DNA from 4 places in the Bacillus sp. XB1 genome. Region 4 is predicted to be linked to each of the others. Evidence: riboswitches for the same ligand, from Rfam matches in the RefSeq annotation. Region 4 holds a riboswitch; each other region holds the start of a gene.
The links. Region 4 has a riboswitch for S-adenosylmethionine ahead of ACK1U5_RS02565 (M20 family metallopeptidase). Riboswitches for the same ligand answer to the same signal wherever they lie in the genome.

Region 1 (3,184 bases), on a different contig from region 4:
AGCTAAAACAGTTACAACATCGATATAATGTGTCTACTGCAACAGATTGGAAACAGCATGTTACATCTGTTGATACGGTTGTTTTAGCAATGCCACCTTCTGCTCATGAAGAGTTATTAGCTGAGCTATCTCCGTTAATATCAAATCAACTAGTCGTAACAGTCGCAGCTGGCATTGGACCATCTTATTTAGAAGCTAGACTCCCAAAGGGCACGCCTGTTGCTTGGATTATGCCTAATACAGCTGCTGAAATTGGAAAATCTATCTCCTTATATACAATGGGACAATCAGTAAATGAGATGCATCAAGAAACCCTGCAACTGCTTTTAAAAGGTATTGGTACTTCGCAACTTTGTACTGAGGAAGAAGTTCATCAGCTTACTGCAGTTACTGGAAGTGCACCAGCCTTCCTTTATTACTTTGCTGAAAGCTTAATTGAAACAACAAAAAGTTATGGAGTCGATGAAGAAACCGCAAAACATCTTGTCATTCAAATGATTTCTGGCTCTGCTTCTATGCTCGAACAAACGCAAAATCCAGCTAACCTCCGCGAACAAGTAACAACGCCAGGTGGTTCCACAGCTGAGGGTCTCAAAACTTTATACGAATATAATTTTTCAGAGGCAATTCAAAAAGCAGTAGAAGCAACAAACAAAAAAGCTAGGGGGAAATAATATGATTTTAACAAGTTTAAAAGACTATACAACATTACATAACGGTGTAAAAATGCCTTGGTTTGGTTTAGGTGTTTTTAAAGTAGAAGATGGTTCAGAAGTAATTGATTCTGTAAAAGCAGCAATTAAAAATGGCTACCGCAGCATCGATACTGCAGCAATCTATCAAAATGAAGAAGGCGTTGGACAAGCGATTCGTGAATCCGGTGTTTCACGCGAAGAATTATTTATTACCTCAAAAGTATGGAATAGCGATCAAGGATATGAAACAACACTTCAAGCATTTGAAACTACATTAGAGAAATTAGGTCTAGAATATTTAGATTTATATTTAGTACATTGGCCTGTAAAAGGGAAATATACCGAATCATGGAAAGCATTAGAAAAACTTTATAAAGATGGCCGTGTTCGCGCTATCGGTGTGAGTAATTTCCACATTCACCACTTACAAGACGTATTTGAAATTGCTGAAATTAAGCCAATGGTCAACCAAGTGGAATACCACCCACGTTTAGCACAAGAAGAGTTACATGCATTCTGTAAAGAACATAATATTCAGCTTGAAGCTTGGTCACCATTAATGCAAGGACAACAACTAGATAATCCAACGTTACAAGAAATTGCGACAAAATATAATAAATCAACTGCGCAAATTATTTTACGCTGGGATTTACAAAACGAAGTTGTAACAATTCCCAAATCAATTAAAGAACATCGCATTATTGAAAATGCAAACATCTTCGACTTTGAATTAAGTGCTGATGATATGAAAGCAATTCAAGCTTTAAATGAAGATCGTCGCGTTGGTCCAGATCCAGATAACTTTAACTTCTAGTAGAAAAACCACTGCCCTATGCAGTGATTTTTCCATTTAATAAAACTGAAAATTTAAACTATATTTCATTTAGTTGACACTTCATTATTCAAGGTGTAAGATTTTGAATTATCAAAGAAACACAAAAATTAATAAAATTTATTCGTTTACTCATTGTATCAAGAGAGGTGGAGGGACTGGCCCTTTGAAACCTCGGCAACAGGTTCATTTTGAATACTGTGCCACTTCCTGCAAGCTTTATGCTTGAAAGATAGAATGAGGGACTTCGTTTATATACGGGTGCATAACTTGTACGTAAAAATCCCTCTTTCTCAATATGAAAAGAGGGATTTTTTATTTTTCATTTCCCTCATCATCATCCAAACTTAATTATTTAGGAGGAAAATCAAATGAAAAAGAAGTTTGTACCCGGTATTGCATCAGTTGTAGGAGTAAGTATTTTATTAACTGGTTGCGGTAGTTATAAAAACGAAGCAAGCGGAGCAAATGCAAAAGACGAGGCACCTAGTAAACAGGTTTTAAACTTATCTTCACCTACTGAAATACGAACAATGGATACGGCTCGTGCTACAGATACTGATTCTGGTCAAGTAATGAGAAACGTATTTGAAGGTTTGTATAATCTTGGTGAAGGTAACAAACCTGTTCCTGGTGTTGCAAAATCTCATGAAGTAAGTGGCGATAAAACGAAATACACATTCCATTTGCGAGATTCAAAATGGTCAAACGGCACTCCTGTTACAGCTAAAGATTTTGTGTTCGCTTGGCAAAGAGCCGTAGATCCAGCAACAGCCTCTGAATATGCATTTCTATTCTTTGATATTAAAAACGCAACAAAAATTAACAACAAAGAACTTCCAGCCGACCAACTTGGTGTAAAAGCAGTTGATGACCATACGTTTGAGGTAGAATTGGAGCGTCCTGTTCCGTATTTTATTAGCTTAACAGCGTTCCCAACATTTCTACCAATTAACGAGGAATTCTTTAAAGCACAAGGTGATAAGTACGCTTTAGAAGATAATACAATCTTGTACAACGGAGCTTTTACACTAAGCGATTGGAAGCACGAACAAAGCTTTAAATTCAAGAAAAACCCTACCTATTGGGATAAAGATACTGTCAAACTAGAAGAAATCAATTTTAACATCGTAAAAGAAAAATCAACAGAAGTAAATTTATTCGAGTCAAAACAATTAGATCGTATAAAACTAACATCTGACTTCGTCGATAAATATAAAAAGGATGCTAACTTTAAAGAACGTCCAAACGTAGGCGTACAATTTTTACGTATGAATCAACAAAACAAAGTGCTTCAAAACGTTTCTGCACGCCAAGCAATTGATCAAACAATTGATAGAAAATCCTTTGTAAATACGTTATTAAATGATGGATCTACACCAACATTTGGTCTCGTTCCAAAAAACTTTGCAAAAGGACCTGAAGGAAAAGACTTCCGTACTGCAAATGGCGATTTAACAAAAGTTGATACAAAATCTGCACAAGAGTTATGGAAAAAAGCTAAACAAGAGCTTGGTTCTGAAAAGATAACATTAGAATTATTAACGAGTGATGCTGACCTTGATAAGAAAACTGGTGAATTCTTAAAAGGACAACTAGAAAAGAATCTAGATGGATTAACAGTAAATATAAAACCGCAACCGCGTAAGCAACAAGT
Region 2 (3,184 bases), on a different contig from region 4:
CGTATCACCAGGATTTGTAAAACAAATCGGTAATTCTACTAGTCCAGCCTTCCCGCCAAACAAAATAGCAACTTCAGTTTTTGGGTTTAATTCGACGCCGTATTCACGTTTATAGAATGTAGCCACGGCTTCCTTTAAGCTTTCATGTCCGCGAAATGGCGGATATTTATGATGAATGGTCTTTTCGGCAGCATCTTGTAAAGCTTTTACGATATGCTGCGGTGTTGGTTGATCTGGATTACCTTGACCTAGATTAATAACATCGTGACCAGCTGCAACGACTTTGTTAACTTTTGCAACAAGTGAAGCGAAAAATTGTGTTGGCAATGATGTTACTATCTCAGAAGGTTGAAATAATTTCATACTTTCCACCTCTTTTGAAAGTTGTTACAATTCTAGTGACAAATGATATAATCTTTCCAGTATTTTGTAAAGAAAAAAATAAGAATGGGGCTGAAAAAATGAAAGTCGCATGTATTCAAATGGATATTGTTTTTGGAGATGTAGAAAAAAATATTGAGAATGCTAAAAATAAAATAAGCGAAGCTATGAAGGAAAGGCCAGATGTTATCGTCTTACCAGAACTATGGACAACAGGATATGATTTAACGAGACTTTCTGAAATTGCAGATAGTGATGGAGTGGAAACGAAAGAAAAGTTAATAGAATGGGCGAAGCAATATGATATACATATTGTTGGTGGTTCTATAGCAAAGCAAACAGAGCAAGGTGTTACAAATACGATGTATGTTGTAAATAATGAAGGACAGCTAGTCAACGAATATAGTAAAGTACATTTATTTCAGCTTATGGATGAACATAAATATTTAATAGCCGGTAATGGTACGGGCGAATTTAAGCTAGATGATGTCGAATGCGCTGGAACAATTTGTTATGATATTCGTTTTCCAGAGTGGATGCGTGTCCATACTGCTAAAGGGGCAAAAGTATTATTTGTTGTAGCAGAATGGCCATTAGTTCGTTTAGCACATTGGCGTTTGCTATTGCAAGCAAGAGCAGTTGAAAATCAGTGTTATGTTGTTGCGTGTAATAGAGCAGGAAAGGATCCAAATAATGTATTTGCGGGTCATTCTTTAATTGTGGACCCTTGGGGTGAAGTTGTAGTAGAGGCGAATGAAGAGGAATCAATTTTATTTGGAGAGCTTGAATTCGAGAAAATTAAAGAAGTACGTAAAGGAATTCCGGTTTTTGCGGATCGCCGTCCAGAATTATACAAATAAAATGTTGACAAGTGATTTTTATTCTTGGTATAGTCTTCAACATAAAGTTAAAAATTCAAAAAATTATACAACTCTTATCAAGAGCAGGTGGAGGGATTTGGCCCGATGAAGCCCAGCAACCGACCGTAATACCATTGTGAAATGGGGCGTTTATTACGCCAAAAGGCACGGTGCTAATTCCAGCAGAAAGTAAAACTTTCTGGCAGATAAGAGGGGAGAAGATAAACTTCAAACCTCTTTCTTAGTGGAAAGAGGTTTTTCTATGTTAGAAAAACCTCTGAATTTAAAAAGGGGGAGAAGACGATGGGATATTATTCATTAACAGAAATAACAGCTGTACAATATGCGAAAGATCATGGCTATTTTGAAGCGAAGGCAAATGTCGTTTGTCATGAAATTGGAGACGGAAACTTAAATTACGTGTTCAAATTAGATGATGGAGAGAAATCAATTATAATAAAACAAGCACTGCCTTATGCGAAAGTAGTTGGTGAAAGCTGGCCATTGTCTATAAAAAGAGCAACGATTGAAAGCAAGGCATTACAAATTTTTGCGCAGTATGTACCGGATTATGTTCCAGTAGTGTACAGTCATGATGAAGAGTTAGCGATAACGGTAATAGAAGACTTATCAAGACTAACAATTACAAGAAAAGGATTAATAGACGGAGAAGAATATCCGCTTTTATCCCAGCATATCGGCCGTTTTCTAGCACATGTTTTATTTTATACTTCAGATTTTGGTTTACAGTCAGAAGAGAAGAGGGTACTAGAAGGTACCTTTGTAAATCCGGACCTTTGTAAAATTACAGAGGATTTAGTGTTTACAGATCCGTTTGGACATTATGATACAAATGATTATGAGCCAGATTTACAGCTCGTGGTTGATGAACTTTGGAGTGATAAAACTTTAAAACTAAAAGTAGCACAATATAAATATAAGTTCTTAACAAGAAAAGAAACTCTTATTCATGGTGATTTACATACTGGTAGTATTTTTTCGTCACCTTCTGAAACGAAGGTGATTGATCCAGAATTTGCGACATATGGCCCATTTGGATTTGACATAGGTCAATTTATTGCAAATCTATTATTAAATGCTTTATCTAGAGAAGAAGAAAAAAGAAGTGTACTATTTTTCCATATAGAAAAGACGTGGAGTTATTTTGTAGAAACTTTTACAAAGTTATGGATTGGAGAAGGTGTAGAAGCATATACGAAAGAAAAACAATGGTTACCAATTATTTTGCAAAATATCTTTACTGATGCAGTTGGATTTGCCGGATGTGAACTGATTCGTAGAACAATTGGTTTAGCTCATGTAGCAGATTTAGATGAAATAGAAAATAAAGAAACAAGAATTCAAGCTAAGAAACAAGTGCTATCCTTAGGTAAAGAACTAATAAAATATGAATCTAAAAGTGCTGATATTCAACTGTTTCGAACATTATTTCAACAGACAGTTTCAGGGGGCGTAAAAGCGTGAGTACAATTGTTACTGTTCCGAGATCTGTAAGCTGGAAAGGTGATGCAATTGCGGTATTAAATCAAACGAAATTGCCGCATAGCACAGAATACAAAACATTGACGACTATTGAAGAGGTTTGGAAAAGCATCGTAATGTTAGAAGTACGAGGAGCGCCTGCAATTGGAATTGTAGCTGCATTTGGCTTGGCGCTTGCATCAAAAAAATATAACACTGTACATATTGAAGAATTTCAAAAGAAGTTTAATAGAGATTGTAATTATTTAGGAACGTCACGCCCGACAGCAGTAAATTTATTTTGGGCAATTGATCGTATGAGAGAATCTATTCGAGAGATTACTACAATAAAAGAAGCACAAAAAACATTAGAAGAAGAAGCGCTTCGCATTCAGCAGGAAGATGAAGAGGTGTGCCGAAATATTGGGGAATATGCGTTAACATGTTTTAAAGATGGCGAT
Region 3 (3,184 bases), on a different contig from region 4:
TTTATTGGCATTTTTAGCTGAATGCTCGAGGCGTACGTGCAATGTTTTTAGACCGCGAAGTACGAGAGAACAATCTTGAGGTCCTAAAATAGCACCGAATGCATTTTGTAAAAATCCAAGCTTTTGAGCGAGTTCTGCATCTTTTACTACTGCTAATCCGGCAGTAACATCACTATGACCAGCAATAAATTTTGTAGCACTATGAAGAACGACATCAGCTCCAAGTTCAAGTGGTTTTTGGAATAGTGGTGTCAAAAATGTATTATCAACAAAAGTAAGAGCGCCAATAGATTTTGCGAGTTTAGAAACCTCGCGAATATCTGTCACTTTTAAAAGTGGGTTAGAAGGTGTTTCTACATAAAAGAGCCTTGTATTTGGTTTCATGTTTTGTTTTATTTCTTCTAAATTGGTCATATCAACAAATGTATGTGAAACACCGTAACGGGAGAGTACCTCAGTTATCACTCGGTAAGTGCCTCCGTACACATCTTCTGAAATGAGTACGTGATCACCTTGTGAAAGAAGGAGGAATGCAGTGGAAATCGCTGCAATGCCTGATGCAAAGGCGAATCCTTTTGTTCCGCCTTCTAATAAAGCAATGATATCTTCAAGAGCTTCACGAGTTGGATTTCCTGACCTGCTATAGTCATATTTTCCGAACGTATCTACATCAAACTGGTGAAAAGTTGATGTGTTATAAATAGGAACGTTCACAGCGCCTGTTTGCGAGTCATGTTTATATTGGTTGTGTAGTAAGAGTGTATCTATAGAATAGCTCATATTCTTACACCTTCTTTTACGAGTTTAATGGCTTGCTTTAAGTCTTGAATTAAATCGTTACTATTTTCAATGCCAACTGAGAATCGAAGAAGACGATTGCATACGCCGTTTGCTGTTCTAATTTCTTCAGGAATATCAGCATGTGTTTGCGTTGCTGGATAAGTCATTAAACTTTCTACACCACCAAGACTTTCGGCAAATGTAATTAAGGATAAAGATTGTAAGAATGGATTAATCCAAGCTTCATCTTTAAGGCGGAATGAAATCATGCCGCCTCTTCCTGGATAAAATACATCTGTCACCCCGTCTTCATCATTTAAATACGCAACAACTGCTTTCGCATTTTCTTCATGTTGTCTCATGCGAAGCGCTAACGTTTTCATACCGCGAATTAATAACCATGAGTCAAATGGGCTTAAAACTGCACCTGATGCATTATGATAATGAGCGATTTCCTCGCAAAGTTCCTTTCCTTTTGCAACGACAAGCCCGCTTAGTACATCGTTATGTCCCCCTAAATATTTCGTTGCGCTATGAAGTACAATGTCAGCACCTTCTGTTAATGGTTGCTGTATATAAGGTGTGTAGAATGTGTTGTCTACAATAAGAAGTAGTCCGTGCCTTTTCGCTACAGTTGCGACAGCAGCAATATCAGTAACTTGCATTAATGGATTAGTTGGAGTTTCTATGAAAATAGCCTTCGTTTCAGTTGTGATAGCTTGCTCAATTTGTTTAATAGACTGTGTATTTACGTATCTACATCGAACATTCCACTTTTTTTCATGCTCAGAAAATAATCGATACGTTCCCCCGTATAAATCTTCAGATACAATAAGTTCGTCTCCAGAGCGGAATAGAGAAAGGACGAGGAGAACAGCCGCCATCCCTGAACTACAGGCATAACCTTGTTCGCCATATTCTAAGTCTGCGATCGCCTGTTCTAAAAGACAGCGAGTTGGATTACCAGTTCGTGAATAGTCAAAGCCAGTAGATTTACCAATTCCTTCGTGGCGATAAGCGGTTGAGAAATAAACTGGTGGATTAACCGTTCCAGTTGTAGTTTCACTACGATTTCCGATTTGTGCTAGTTTTGTTTCGATTGTTGACATGTGAAAATTCCTCCTTTTTAAATTGAAACATTAAGTGAATATAAAATAAAAAAAGCCTTCTAAGAAGAAGGCTTTCGGTTTGAATAGAGTCTTCTTCTCATCTGTCAAATCTTTCACAATTTGCTGGAATTAGCACCTTATTAACAAAATGTTAATGGTTGCTGAGGCGTCACAGGGCCAGTCCCTCTACCTCTCTAGATAAGAATGTTCGTATGAAATTTTTATTATGTTTTTAACTTTACAATAAAAGATAATTGAATTGCAACTTTATTTTAAATAATTTTTATTTTTCCGCAAGTGTCATTGACTTTTAATTTTGTGCATGCTAAATTTATTAAAAAATTAACAAACATTGTTAAAAGGGGAACGCATTTCCTTTTAGCTACATAAATAAAATAATAAAGACAACTCTTATTGAGAGCGGTGGAGGGAAAGGCCCTGTGAAACCCGGCAACCTTCAAACGAAATGTTTGAAACGGTGCTAATACCTGCAAAACGAATGTTTTGCATAATAAGAGGAGGAACAATTATGTCCCCCTCTTCAAAGTGAAGAGGGGGTTTTTATATTGATAGAAATGAGGGAGATTCGTGAAATTACTAGATTTATTATCAAAAGGAATTGTAATAGGTGATGGTGCGGTTGGAACGTTATTGCATTCACATGGTTTGCAAAGTAGCTTTGAAGAATTGAACGTATCTGATCCAGATCTAATTATATCCATTCATAAACAATATGTAGCTGCTGGAGCAGATGTAATTCAAACGAATACGTATGGAGCAAATGAGGCGAAATTACGTATGTATGGTTTAGAAAATCAAGTTACAAAAATTAATAGAGCGGCAGTGAAATTGGCGAAAGCATCTGTGACAGATAAAAATGCAATTTTAGGAACAATTGGTGGTATGAAACATATCGGAGCTGTTACAACGACTGATATGGAAAGGGAGTTTATGTTACTTGAACAGGCGGGGGCTTTACTAGAAGAACAGGTTGATGGATTACTATTAGAAACTTTTTATGATGAATTTGAATTACTTCATGCTGTTAAAGTGTTGCGTAAGCAAACGAATATTCCGATTGTTGCGCAATTAGCGTTACATGAAGCAGGTACGACTCAAAATGGAAATGATGTCAATGAAATATTAAAGCAGTTTATAGATTACGGTGCAAATGTTGTTGGATTGAATTGTCAACTGGGGCCGCTTCATATGACGGAAGCTTTCAAAATGATATCGATTCCGCAAAATGGCTATTTATCAGCATACCCAAATGCAGGTCTCCCGAATTATGTAGA
Region 4 (3,184 bases):
CTCCCTTTAACCATCTACCCCTGATTCTTCTGCGCCTCTCTAAACTCCTCCTTCACCTTCTCTAACAACCCTTCTTCCGTAATTAATCGATACGCTGTATTTGCTAATGCTTTTGCCGATGTAATTAATGCTTTATCTCCAAGTTCTGAACGTGCTGCTTCTCTAAATTCATTCGTATGTGCAATTAAATCATCTGGTCCGATTTTAATGTACGGATGAATTGTCGGTACGACTTGACTTACGTTTCCTGCGTCGGTTGAACCAATCCCTACTCTTTCTTTACGATTTACATCTTCACCTAATAGTTCTAGTTCTTCCGCTACGATATCGTTATATGTTTTTGTTACGAGTAATTCATCGATTTCATTTTGAAATTGATGGATTTTTACTTTTGCACCTGTTGCTAATGCTGCTCCCTGTGCAATGTTTCTTACTTTTTCTGTTAATTCCGCGCATCTTTTTCTCGTTGCTGCACGGATGAAGAATCTTGCTGCGGCATAGTCAGGAATAATATTAGGTGCTTTTCCGCCCTCTGTAATGACACCATGAATTCTCACGTCTGACGGGAGTTGTTGGCGAAGTGCGTTAATACCGTTATAGAGCTGAATAACCGCATCTAATGCGTTAATCCCTTCTTCTGGCGAAGCTGCAGCGTGAGCTGTTTTTCCGTAAAAATGAAAATCAAGTGGATCGACTGCTAGTGAAGGACTCGTTGTCGCTGTCTTTCCGCTCGGATGAATCATAAGCGCCGCATCAATGTCTTTAAATAAACCTGCCTTTACATAACTTGATTTCGCGCTACCATTTGGCCCGCCTTCTTCTGCTGGCGTACCAAACACGACAACTTCCCCGCCAATTTCTTCAAGCGTTTCTGATAATGCGATTGCTGCTGCAACGCTAATTGTGCCAATTAAATTGTGACCACACGCATGACCTAGTCCTGGTAAAGCGTCGTACTCCGCTAAAAATGCGATTGCAGGTCCTTGTTTTCCAGAGCTTTTTCGCGCGATAAATCCCGTTTCATGTCCAGCTATATTGTGCTGCAACTGAAATCCTGCACTGCCTAGCAATAAACTTAACGTTCTAGATGCATAAAACTCTTGGTTACCAATTTCCGGATTCGCATGAATATCATGACTTGTTTCTATGTACTTTTCCTTATTTCTTTCGATACTCTCTTCAATTGTTTTTCTTTGTGACGCTACTCCTGTCGCTCCCATTTTTCTTCCTCCTTTTATTTTCACATAAAAAAGCCTCTTTCTAAAAGATAGAAAGAGGCTTCTGTATATACAGTCAAAATGAGCTTCTTTCTTATCTTTCAAGTTACCTTGCTGGAATTGGCACAGTATTCATAACGAATCCGCTGCCGAGGTATCATAGGGCCAGTCCCTCCACCTCTCGTGATAAGAATTTTCATAAAATTATATTAAATTATTTTTTATTCTAAGTTCATTCCAAGTAAAAGTCAAGGAATTCCTATCCGAATTTACCGAATATCTAAAAATCCTTTTAATACACCAATTGTCTCAGGTGCTTGCAGTCTTGCACATACGTACGGAAATTCCGTACTACCTTCAAACATCATTTGAGATGTAAGCGGTGCGCCTGCCCAGAAGATTTCATCATCAATTACGATAAACGGGAATGCTTTATTTTGTCTTTGTAACTTTACATTTTTCAGTGGAACTGGTCCATCACTATACACTGTTATTTGCGCATTTGTACGCATTAACGCTTGCCATACTCGTTTATCCACTTGTTTTGTACTTGGAAGTGAAATAATAATTTTTCGTTTTGCGGCTAAAATATCTTTTAATAACCCTTTCGGCTCTTCAAGATTCATTTCCATAAACCAGCGTAAACGTTTCGAAATTTTCCGTTCCCACAATTGTCTTGATGTCGTGCGATCATACACATCTCCGTGACGTTCTATATGAGCTGTTAATTGTGATAATGCTTGTTTTCTCGAAAGGTTTTTACGCATATAATGGCAATCTGATAATTGAATGAACTTCCCTCTCGCCCTTGTCACTGCTACATTGACGAGGCGATGGTTTTTGTGATCAAAGAATAATACGCCAGGTCGTTCTTGCGGATAACTGTCAACCGTATCAAAGATCATCATATCTCTTTCAGAACCTTGGAACTTATGAACTGTCGCCGCTAAAACTGGTATGTTTTGATATTTCGTTCTCTGCAACATTTCTCTAATACACGTTGATAAAAAGCGTGACTGCGCCCTGTAAGGTGTCACAATACCAATTGATTGCACACCGTCTAACAATCCGATTAACATCATTTGCATTGCTACTAAACCAGACATAATGTTAAAACGTGAACCAGAAGCAGCATCTTTTAACGAAAAAGCTCCCATTTGGCTCGTATCAAATAAAACACTCGCTTCATTTGCGAACGGCTGCAATTGCGCAAGTTCTTTACGCTCTGAAACAGACGGATGATCGTATACTCTATTTTTATAAATAAACGAATTCGTAAACTTCGATATATCCGCATGCATACGTCTTTGTTCCTGCAACATAAATAGGTTTGGGTGTGCTTCTGATTTATTAACAGACTCAACAATCCCAGCATGGTAAAACATATCTTCCCCAAGCCATTTGCGAACGAGTTCATGATTTGCCATCGCAATTGGAGGTAACTGTAAAAAGTCACCGCAAACGACGATACGTTTTCCAAGTGAAGCAGCTAATGCAATTTGCGGAACATATGCCATACTTACTTCATCTACAACAACTAAATCAAATGTGCGCTCATAAATAAGTGAATCAATGGCACATTTTGATAAAGTTGCGCCGATTACTTTTGCATTTTCAATATATTCTTTTTCTACTTCTTTAATTTTAGCCTTTTGCTTTCGAAGATCACTTTCAATCTCTTGTATGCGCTTCTTATCAGCAGATGTTGCTTTATACGATAAGATTTTTTCACGAAGATCTTGTCGTGTCTCTTCTAAATAGAGTCTTTCCTCACCCCAAGATCCGTTCGTCGTTTCAACTAACTTCGACGCAAGTAACGTTTCATGATTTCGTATATGTTCATGTTGACTATAACCGTAACGAACAATTTCGCCAGGCGTCCATTTCTTTTTCTTCTCAATTTGCTTCGTTACTTCACTCATTAATACGTCTACTGCCGCATTACTATGAGCCAACACAAGTACCGA

Region 1: linked by a shared signal. The riboswitch ahead of ACK1U5_RS26470 (peptide ABC transporter substrate-binding protein) and the one ahead of ACK1U5_RS02565 (M20 family metallopeptidase) in region 4 are both predicted to bind S-adenosylmethionine.
Region 2: linked by a shared signal. The riboswitch ahead of mtnK (S-methyl-5-thioribose kinase) and the one ahead of ACK1U5_RS02565 (M20 family metallopeptidase) in region 4 are both predicted to bind S-adenosylmethionine.
Region 3: linked by a shared signal. The riboswitch ahead of metI (cystathionine gamma-synthase/O-acetylhomoserine thiolyase) and the one ahead of ACK1U5_RS02565 (M20 family metallopeptidase) in region 4 are both predicted to bind S-adenosylmethionine.

The regions. Positions count from the first base shown of each region.
Region 1 covers NZ_JBNRIL010000007.1:54,822-58,005, forward strand. Annotated here, with positions in the region: gene proC (pyrroline-5-carboxylate reductase) at 1-674, shown strand, start outside; gene ACK1U5_RS26465 (aldo/keto reductase) at 676-1,509, shown strand; SAM riboswitch class I at 1,662-1,766, shown strand; gene ACK1U5_RS26470 (peptide ABC transporter substrate-binding protein) at 1,899-3,184, shown strand, end outside.
Region 2 covers NZ_JBNRIL010000002.1:783,277-786,460, forward strand. Annotated here, with positions in the region: gene ACK1U5_RS19440 (pyridoxal phosphate-dependent aminotransferase) at 1-363, opposite strand, end outside; gene ACK1U5_RS19445 (carbon-nitrogen family hydrolase) at 378-1,241, shown strand; SAM riboswitch class I at 1,313-1,454, shown strand; gene mtnK (S-methyl-5-thioribose kinase) at 1,545-2,726, shown strand; gene mtnA (S-methyl-5-thioribose-1-phosphate isomerase) at 2,723-3,184, shown strand, end outside.
Region 3 covers NZ_JBNRIL010000002.1:593,484-596,667, forward strand. Annotated here, with positions in the region: gene metC (cystathionine beta-lyase) at 1-780, opposite strand, end outside; gene metI (cystathionine gamma-synthase/O-acetylhomoserine thiolyase) at 777-1,889, opposite strand; SAM riboswitch class I at 1,984-2,094, opposite strand; SAM riboswitch class I at 2,298-2,407, shown strand; gene ACK1U5_RS18335 (bifunctional homocysteine S-methyltransferase/methylenetetrahydrofolate reductase) at 2,478-3,184, shown strand, end outside.
Region 4 covers NZ_JBNRIL010000001.1:517,013-520,196, reverse strand. Annotated here, with positions in the region: gene ACK1U5_RS02565 (M20 family metallopeptidase) at 15-1,220, opposite strand; SAM riboswitch class I at 1,309-1,410, opposite strand; gene ACK1U5_RS02560 (AAA domain-containing protein) at 1,487-3,184, opposite strand, start outside.